DNA from 2 places in the Streptomyces sp. NPDC088810 genome. Region 1 is predicted to be linked to the other one. Evidence: riboswitches for the same ligand, from Rfam matches in the RefSeq annotation. Region 1 holds a riboswitch; the other holds the start of a gene.
What was found. Region 1 has a riboswitch for glycine ahead of gcvP (aminomethyl-transferring glycine dehydrogenase). Riboswitches for the same ligand answer to the same signal wherever they lie in the genome.

Region 1 (4,410 bases):
GTGGATCTGGAGGCCGGGGGAGCGGCCTGGGACGAGGAGTCGGCGCGGCGGACCGGGGAGAAGCTGCGCACGGACATCCGGGCGGTCACCGGGCTCACCGGTTCGGTGGGGCTCGCCGCCTCGAAAATGCTGGCGAAGATCGCGTCCGAGCAGGCCAAGCCGGACGGCCTGGTGCTGATCGAGCCGGGCACCGAGCGGGCGCTGCTGGGGCCGATGCCGGTGCGGACCCTGCCGGGGGTGGGGCCGGCCACCGGGGACCATCTGCGCCGGGCCGGGATCAGCACGGTGCAGGAGCTGGCCGAGGCCGGTGAGGACGAACTGGTGCGGCTGCTCGGCAAGGCGCACGGTCACGCGCTGTACGCGATGGCACTGGCCCGGGACGAGCGGCCCGTGGTGGCCGAACGGGAGGCGAAGTCGGTGTCGGTGGAGGACACGTACGACGTGGACATCCACGACCGGCTGCGGGTGGGTCTCGAGGTGCAGCGGCTGGCCGACCGGTGTGTGCGGAGGCTGCGCGAGGCGGGGCTGTCGGGGCGGACGATCGTGCTGAAGGTACGGCGGTACGACTTCTCCACGCTGACCCGCTCCGAGACGCTCAGGGGGCCCACGGACGACCCCGCCGTCATCCGGGAGGCGGCTGCGCGGCTGCTGGACTCCGTGGACACCACGGGTGGGGTGCGGTTGCTCGGGGTGGGGGTGTCCGGGCTCGCCGACTACACGCAGGAGGACCTGTTCGCGCAGGCGATGCCCACGCGGGCGGTGGCGGAGGCGCCGGAGGAGGCCATGGCCGAGGGCGTTGTGGAACGGCCGGAGCCGGTGGAACGGCACTGGCGTGCCGGGCAGGACGTACGGCATGCGGAGTACGGGCCCGGGTGGGTGCAGGGGAGTGGGCTGGGGCGGGTGACGGTGCGGTTCGAGACGCCGCAGTCCGAGCCGGGGCGTGTGCGGACGTTTCTTGTCGACGATCCCGCGCTGGAGTCGGCCGACCCGTTGCCGTTGGTCCCGGACCTCCCCCATCCACCCACCTCCCTCACTGACCCTCCCGGGACTCCGCCCGACGGACCAGGCGGGTGTCGAGCCGGGAACGTGGGTCAGGATGTGGAGGCAGATCGGGGCTCGGACACGGGCCCGGGTGCGCAGGGGGCGGTGGCTCGGGCCTGAGCGCGGCCGTGCACGTGGGCCAAGCTTGAGGGGCGGGTAGTGGAGGTCGGGCAAGTCGAGAAAGTAGGCCAGGCCCGACGGGGCCGGCCCGGGTACCCACACCGCCTCAGAGGTGGGCCGGGCCCGAGACGTAGGCAGGATCACAGGCGTAAGCCATGCCGGTGCACCCGGCCGGGACCCCCACGTGGGCCAGGCGGGGAGCAGGATCCCGTAGACGTTGGCCGGGGGTGGGCGTGGGGCAGAGGACTGACATGCCGGGGGCCCGGGGGTGCGGGGAGCCGCAGATGCGGTCAAGCGCGGGCGTGGGCCGAGTCGGGGAGGTCTCGGATGCAGGCCCTGGCGCGGGTGTGGGTCGGAGGGCGGACATGCGCCAGGCCTCGGGCGGGGTCAGTCGCGCAGCGGACTGGGGCTGGGGGTGCGGGCAGCTGCGGATGCGGTGAGGTGCGGGGGTAGTCCCTGCCGTGGGTGTCGGGGCGGCGGGCGGACATGCCGGGCGGGGGCCCGGGGGTGCGGGGAGCCGCAGATGCGGTCAAGCGCGGGCCTGGGCCGAGTCGTGGACGTCGGAGCAGAGGGCGGACATGGGCCGGGCCCCGGGCCGGGGCCGGTCGCGTGCCCCGTCCCGGGTCGGGCGTGGGGCGAGGGAGGCTGGTGTCGGGGAGGTCAGGGTTCTTCTGTTCCGGCTAGTTTGCCGAAAGTGTGGTCCGGGACCGTGGGGGGTGGGACCACGTCGAGGCCGTAGTGGTGGTAGAGCTGGAGTTCCTGTTCGGGGGAGAGGTGGCGGCCCACGCCGAAGTCGGGGGCGTCCTTGATCAGGGCGCGGTCGAAGGGGACGTGCAGGGTGCCGTCGACGAGTTCGCTGGGCGCCAGGGGCACGAAGGCGTCCCGGGAGAACAGGCCGGTGCGTATGGCCGCCCACTCGGGCACTCCGGTGGCGTCGTCCAGGTACACCTCGTCAATGGTGCCGATCTTGGTGCCATTGCGGTCGAACGCCTTGCGGCCGATCAGGTTGCGCGGATCGATGTCGGTCTGCACGGTCCCTCTCCCTCCACGTGGTCGCAACTCATCCGTAAGCACTACAAAAGAGCACATTCAGGGAGGCGGCCACTCGAAGGCTCCGGCGTTGACCTCGCTGGTAGGCTGACAGCGGCTGCTGACCCCGTGCGGGAGAGTCCTCCGACCACCTCGGAGGCGCCGAAGGAGCAACTCCTCCCCGGAATCTCTCAGGCTCACGTACCGCACGGACGAGGTCACTCTGGAAAGCAGGGCGGGTGTCCACGGCTCCCGCCCTCACCGACGGTGAAAGCCGGCGCCCTTCGGGTGGCCGGTGAAGCTCTCAGGTTGAGATGACAGAGGGGGAGGCCGTCGGGGTATCCGTACCGGGGTGCCCCTCGAAGGTCGCGTCAGACCAGGAGGCCTCCGCAATGACCGCCCATCGCATTCCGCTCTCCGAGCTCGAAGCGGGCATTCCGTTCGAGCAGCGCCACATCGGACCCGACCAGGAGGCGCGGGCCAAGATGCTCGCGCAGGTCGGATACGGCTCGCTCGACGAGCTGACCGCCGCCGCCGTCCCGGACGTGATCAAGAACGCCGATGCCCTGGACCTCCCGGGCGCACGCACCGAGGCCGAGGTGCTCGCCGAACTGCGCTCGCTCGCCGACCGCAACCAGGTGCTGGGCTCCATGATCGGGCTCGGGTACTACGGCACGTTCACCCCGCCCGTCATCCTGCGCAACGTCATGGAGAACCCGGCCTGGTACACGGCCTACACGCCGTACCAGCCGGAGATCTCCCAGGGGCGGCTCGAGGCCCTGCTGAACTTCCAGACCGTGGTCGCCGAGCTCACCGGGCTGCCCACCTCCGGCGCCTCCCTCCTGGACGAGGGCACGGCCGCGGCCGAGGCCATGGCGCTGTCCCGGCGGATGGGCAAGAACAAGAAGGGCCTGTTCCTGGTCGACGCGGACGCGCTGCCGCAGACCATCGCCGTGATCGAGACCCGTGCCGAGCCGACCGGCGTCGAGGTGGTCGTCGCCGACCTCGGCGACGGCATCCCCGCGGACATCGCCGAGCGCGAGATCAACGGCGTGCTGATCCAGTACCCGGGCGCCTCCGGTGCCGTACGCGACATCAAGCCCGTCATCGACCAGGCGCACGAGCTGGGTGCCCTCGTCACCGTCGCCGCCGACCTGCTGGCGCTGACCCTGCTCACCTCGCCGGGCGAGCTGGGCGCGGACATCGCGGTCGGCACCACCCAGCGCTTCGGTGTGCCGATGGGCTTCGGCGGTCCGCACGCCGGCTACATGGCCGTACACGAGAAGTTCGCCCGCAGCCTGCCCGGGCGCCTGGTGGGCGTCTCCGTGGACGCCGACGGGAACAAGGCCTACCGGCTCGCGCTGCAGACCCGTGAGCAGCACATCCGCCGCGAGAAGGCCACCAGCAACATCTGCACCGCACAGGTGCTGCTCGCCGTGATGGCCGGCATGTACGCCGTCTACCACGGGCCGGACGGGCTCAGGACCATCGCCCGGCGGACGCACCGGTACGCAACGATCCTCGCCGAGGGTCTGAAGGCCGGCGGCGTGGAGATCGTCCACGGCGCCTACTTCGACACCGTCACCGCGCGGGTGCCCGGCAAGGCCGCCGAGGTCGTCGCCGCCGCGCGGGAGAACGGGGTCAACCTGCGGCTCGTCGACGCCGACCACGTCTCGGCGGCCTGCGACGAGACCACCAACCGGGCCCAGCTGGCCGCCGTCTTCGCCGCCTTCGGCGTGGAGGGCGACATCGAGGCGCTCGACGCGGGTGCCGAGGACACCCTGCCCGAGGCGATGCTGCGCACCGACGCCTACCTGACCCACCCGGTCTTCCACCAGTACCGCTCCGAGACCGCCATGCTGCGCTACCTGCGCAAGCTGGCCGACCGCGACTACGCGCTCGACCGCGGCATGATCCCGCTGGGCTCGTGCACCATGAAGCTCAACGCGACCACGGAGATGGAGCCGGTCACCTGGCCCGAGTTCGGGCAGCTGCACCCGTTCGCGCCAGCCGAGCAGGCGCAGGGCTACCTCACGCTCATCCGCGAGCTGGAGGGACGTCTCGCCGAGGTCACCGGCTACGACAAGGTCTCGCTCCAGCCGAACGCCGGTTCGCAGGGCGAGCTGGCCGGTCTGCTCGCCGTACGCGGCTACCACCGGGCCAACGGCGACGAGCGGCGCACGGTCTGCCTCATCCCGTCCTCCGCGCACGGCACCAACG
Region 2 (4,410 bases), on a different contig from region 1:
CGTAGTCGTCACTCATCGCGACCGTCGACACCGGCAGCCCCTCCGGGACCGCGCCGATGGACTGCTGCATCATCGCGCGCACCGAGTCCACCGCGGCCGGCGAGGTGTCGTACACGTCCAGGCCGATGACGAGGTACGGCGCCCCGAGCGCGGGCTGCACCCAGGCGCGGCGCAGCGAGCGGAGCGCGGGCGTGCGGTGCGCGTTCTGCGCGAGCAGGGCGTAGAACTGGGGGATCTCGATGCCGGGTTCGGACAGGCGCAGCGGGCCGGCGGGCTGGCGGTCCAGGCCGGTGGCGATGCGGCGCAGATCCAGCCAGGGGATGCCGACACCGCCGCCCGGGGCGTGCGGGTTGAGCCAGAGGCCGTAGTGGTCGGGGTAGAGGGTGCGGGCCACGTCCAGGCCGTCGACCACTTCGTAGGAGCGGTTCCAGCCGCTGGCCGACAGCTCCTGGGCGGAGGTGACGCAGGGGGCGTAGTGGAAGCCGTCGACCTCCATGTTCCCGTACTGGGCGTCCGGGGAGCCGGCCTGGCCGTGCCACAGCAGCATCCAGATCTGGCCGGAGGAGGGGGTGGCGAGGGCGCGGAGCAGGGCCTCGTAGGCGTCGTAGCGTCCGGGCGTGACCTGGCGCAGCATGTGCTCGACGCTGCCGCTGTGGCTCGCGCTCACCTGGTGTACCGGCCCTTCTTTTCAGTGCCCCGCGTTCAAAGACAGCTTAAGCGCCTGGCAGCCCGGGGCCCTCTGTCCGTGCGCGGGCCCGGGTGTGCGGTGGGTTGTCGCGCCCCCGCGGCGGAGCCGCATGTCGAATGCAGCCCCGTGCCCCTTCGGTGCGTTCAGTGGCCGTATTGGTAGAACGGCCGCACGTTCGTCTTCAGCCAGTCGGAGACCGGGTCGTCCGCCACGTCCATGAGGATCAGGTTGACCGGCCACTTGACCGGGACTTTGCCGAGGGCACGGCCCAGGGCGTCCAGGGGCAGGGTGCGCACGTCGCCCTCCCACTGGGAGAGTTCCACGCCGACGAACATGACCGGTTCGGCCGTCTCGATGGCGGCCAGGCAGCGGCGGGCGGTGAGCACCACGCCGATGCCGGCGAACTCGGCGGAGGCGGCGGAGAGGAAGTCGACCGGGTCGTCCTGCCAGTCGGGCTCGAAGAGCCGGACCCGGCCGCCGGTGCCGGGACCGTCCAGCGGGGTGCGGCCGGCCCGGCACAGTTCGGCCACGGCCGCGGGCGGCAGCGGAACGCCGACCACACCGCCCGGGTTCACCGCGATGCCCGCCTGCGGGGGCAGGCCGCGGGCGAACTCGACCGCGGGGGCGATGGTGTACGACATGTGGGCACCGGCCGCCTGGCGCAGCTGCTCCTCCGAGCTGAACACCGGGACGTACGTCTGGCCGCCGATGTCCATGGTCGGCAGGTCCAGCGGGCCGCTGTGCGGGCCCCCGCCGTTGGGCAGCGGTATCCACAGGAAGCTGCGGCCGAGGACCTCGATGATCCGGCCGCCCGCCGAGGGGATGCCGAGGGAGGCCGACAGCACCTCCTCCAGCTCGTTGCCGGGCCAGCCGCCGTGCGGCTGGGGGTGCGCCTGTGCCGGGAAGTCCGCGGGAAAGTCCGCCGGGAAGTCCATCTGCCTACCGCCTGCTGGGAACCACTGCTGTGAGCATGAAGGCTAGCGGGTGGCTGTGACAGTCCCTCACCGAGTGAAGCCCACGCGCCTGAGGACGTCCGCCGCGTCCCGGTCCAGCAGCACCGCCGCGCCGCAGCCGGCGGGCAGCTCGCCCTTCTCCACCGCGCGCAGCAGCCGGGCGGTGGTGCGGCGGTGGCGGCGGAAGGCGTAGCGGGACACGCCCCGGCCGCGCTCGTGCTGGCCCTGCCGGGCCGTCTCGGGGCTGACGTCCAGCAGGAGCAGGTGCAGGGTGCCGCCCCGGCGCCGGGCCTCGCGGGCCAGCCAGGCGCGCACCCAGGCCTGGGTGCCGCAGTCGTGCACGACGACTCCCTCCCCGGTGCGCAGGGCGCGGCGCAGGGCGGCGTAGTGGGCGAGGCGGACCAGTGGGCGGTACAGCGCGTAGGGCAGGCGGCGGGGGACGCGGGCCGCCCAGCGGTCGCGGGCGTCCTGGGAGTCGATGCGGTGGCCGGTGACAGCGCGGTGCATCAGGGTGGACTTGCCGCTGCCGGGCAGCCCGGTGATCACCACCAGGTCGCGGGGGCCGAAGAGCAGGGCGTGCGGGCTGCGGCCGGCGCGGTCGCGCAGGTCGCGGACGACCGGGGCGGGCCGGTCGGCGCCGCGCCGGCGGGCCAGGGCGGAGGGCGGCTTCGGCACCGCGATGCCGGCGTCGGTGGCGTAGGCCGAGGTCCTGTTCACCGTGATCGTCCTCCCAGTGGGCTCGGTCGTCCCATCCCCGTTGTATGTAAAGAGAAGGTAATGGGCAACGGTCGGCGCTTCGTGTGCGTAGTGCCACAGGTCGGTCACAAGCAGCGCGCTCTGGCTGGCCGCGGTGCGGCGTGCAATGATGTGCGCGCCAACTGCATACCGGCCGTTTGAATCCGCGCGGGAGAGTTCCCAGCCGTACGTCTGTGCCGCTGGGGCGCCGAAGGAGCAAGTCCCTCCCTTGAATCTCTCAGGCCCCGTTACCGCGCGGGCGAGGCACATCTGAAAAGCGGGCCGCTGTGACAGTGGCTCCACCCAAGGTGCAAGCCCTGATCGTCCCTGTGGCGGTCGTGGCGAACCTCTCAGGTTCCGATGACAGATGGGGAGGAACGTTCCTCGCCCCATCCCTGTTCCCTGGGAGACGACCGACCGATGAGCAGTACCGAACCCACTGAGCTGCGCCACACCGCGCTCGATGCCGTGCATCGTTCGCTCGGTGCGACGATGACCGACTTCGCCGGCTGGGACATGCCCCTGCGCTACGGCTCCGAGCGCGACGAGCACCTCGCCGTGCGCACCCGGGCCGGACTGTTCGACCTCTCCCACATGGGTGAGATCACCGTCACCGGCACCGAGGCCGCCGCGCTGCTGAACCACGCCCTGGTCGGCAACATCGCCTCCGTCGGCGTCGGCCGCGCCCGCTACACCATGATCTGCCAGGCCGACGGCGGCATCCTGGACGACCTGATCGTCTACCGCCTGGCCGAGACCGAGTACATGGTGGTGGCCAACGCCTCCAACGCCCAGGTGGTGCTGGACGCGCTCACCGAGCGGGCGTCCGGTTTCGACGCCGAGGTCCGTGACGACCGGGACGCGTACGCGCTGATCGCCGTCCAGGGCCCGGAGTCCCCCGGCATCCTGAAGTCGCTCACCGACGCCGACCTGGACGGCCTGAAGTACTACGCGGGCCTGCCCGGCACGGTCGCCGGCGTCCCCGCGCTGATCGCCCGCACCGGCTACACCGGCGAGGACGGCTTCGAGCTGTTCGTGAAGCCGGAGCACGCCGTCGAGCTGTGGCAGGCGCTGACCAAGGCCGGCGAGGGCGCCGGTCTGGTCCCGTGCGGGCTGTCCTGCCGGGACACGCTGCGCCTGGAGGCGGGCATGCCGCTGTACGGGCACGAGCTGACCCGCGAGCTGACCCCCTTCGACGCCGGGCTCGGCCGGGTGGTGAAGTTCGACAAGGAGGGCGACTTCGTGGGCCGCGAGGCGCTCGCCGAGGCCGCCGCCCGGGCTCAGGAGAACCCGCCGCGGGTGCTGGTCGGCCTGGTCGCCGAGGGCCGCAGGGTGCCGCGCGCCGGGTACGCCGTCGTCGCCGGCGGCGAGGTGATCGGCGAGGTCACCTCCGGTGCCCCGTCCCCCACCCTGGGCAAGCCGATCGCCATGGCCTACGTCGACGCGGCGCACGCGGCGCCGGGCACCGAGGGCGTCGGCGTGGACATCCGGGGCACCCACGAGCCGTACGAGGTCGTGGCGCTGCCGTTCTACAAGCGCCAGAAGTGACACCGTCGTAGCCCCGCGTCGTGCCGGAACGTGACGTCGGGCACATCAGCGCTGCTCGCGCACGTTCTCAGCAGTCCCCCATTCATCAGCACTCCCCCGCGTACAGGAGAATTCAGGCCATGAGCAACCCCCAGCAGCTGCGCTACAGCAAGGAGCACGAGTGGCTGTCGGCCGCCGAGGACGGCGTCGCGACGGTCGGCATCACGGAGCACGCGGCCAACGCGCTCGGTGACGTCGTGTTCGTCCAGCTTCCCGAGGTCGGCACCACCGTGTCCGCGGGCGAGACCTGCGGCGAGCTGGAGTCGACGAAGTCGGTCTCCGACCTGTACTCGCCGGTCACCGGCGAGGTCACCGAGGTCAACGAGGACGTCGTCAACGACCCGTCGCTGGTGAACTCCGCCCCCTTCGAGGGCGGCTGGCTGTTCAAGGTACGCGTCGCGGAGGAGCCGGCCGACCTGCTCTCCGCCGACGAGTACACCGCCTTTT

Region 2: it holds a riboswitch for glycine, as region 1 does, so the genes downstream of both, gcvT (glycine cleavage system aminomethyltransferase GcvT) here and gcvP (aminomethyl-transferring glycine dehydrogenase) in region 1, are expected to answer to the same signal.

What each region holds. Positions count from the first base shown of each region.
Region 1 is NZ_JBIVJQ010000003.1:9,340-13,749, forward strand. Features, by position in the region: gene ACIP4Y_RS10845 (DNA polymerase IV) at 1-1,161, shown strand, start outside; gene ACIP4Y_RS10850 (PRC-barrel domain-containing protein) at 1,822-2,193, opposite strand; glycine riboswitch at 2,313-2,407, shown strand; gene gcvP (aminomethyl-transferring glycine dehydrogenase) at 2,583-4,410, shown strand, end outside.
Region 2 is NZ_JBIVJQ010000011.1:2,919-7,328, reverse strand. Features, by position in the region: gene ACIP4Y_RS29390 (enhanced serine sensitivity protein SseB C-terminal domain-containing protein) at 1-634, opposite strand, end outside; gene ACIP4Y_RS29385 (enhanced serine sensitivity protein SseB) at 832-1,623, opposite strand; gene ACIP4Y_RS29380 (AAA family ATPase) at 1,690-2,358, opposite strand; glycine riboswitch at 2,536-2,640, shown strand; gene gcvT (glycine cleavage system aminomethyltransferase GcvT) at 2,797-3,924, shown strand; gene gcvH (glycine cleavage system protein GcvH) at 4,044-4,410, shown strand, end outside.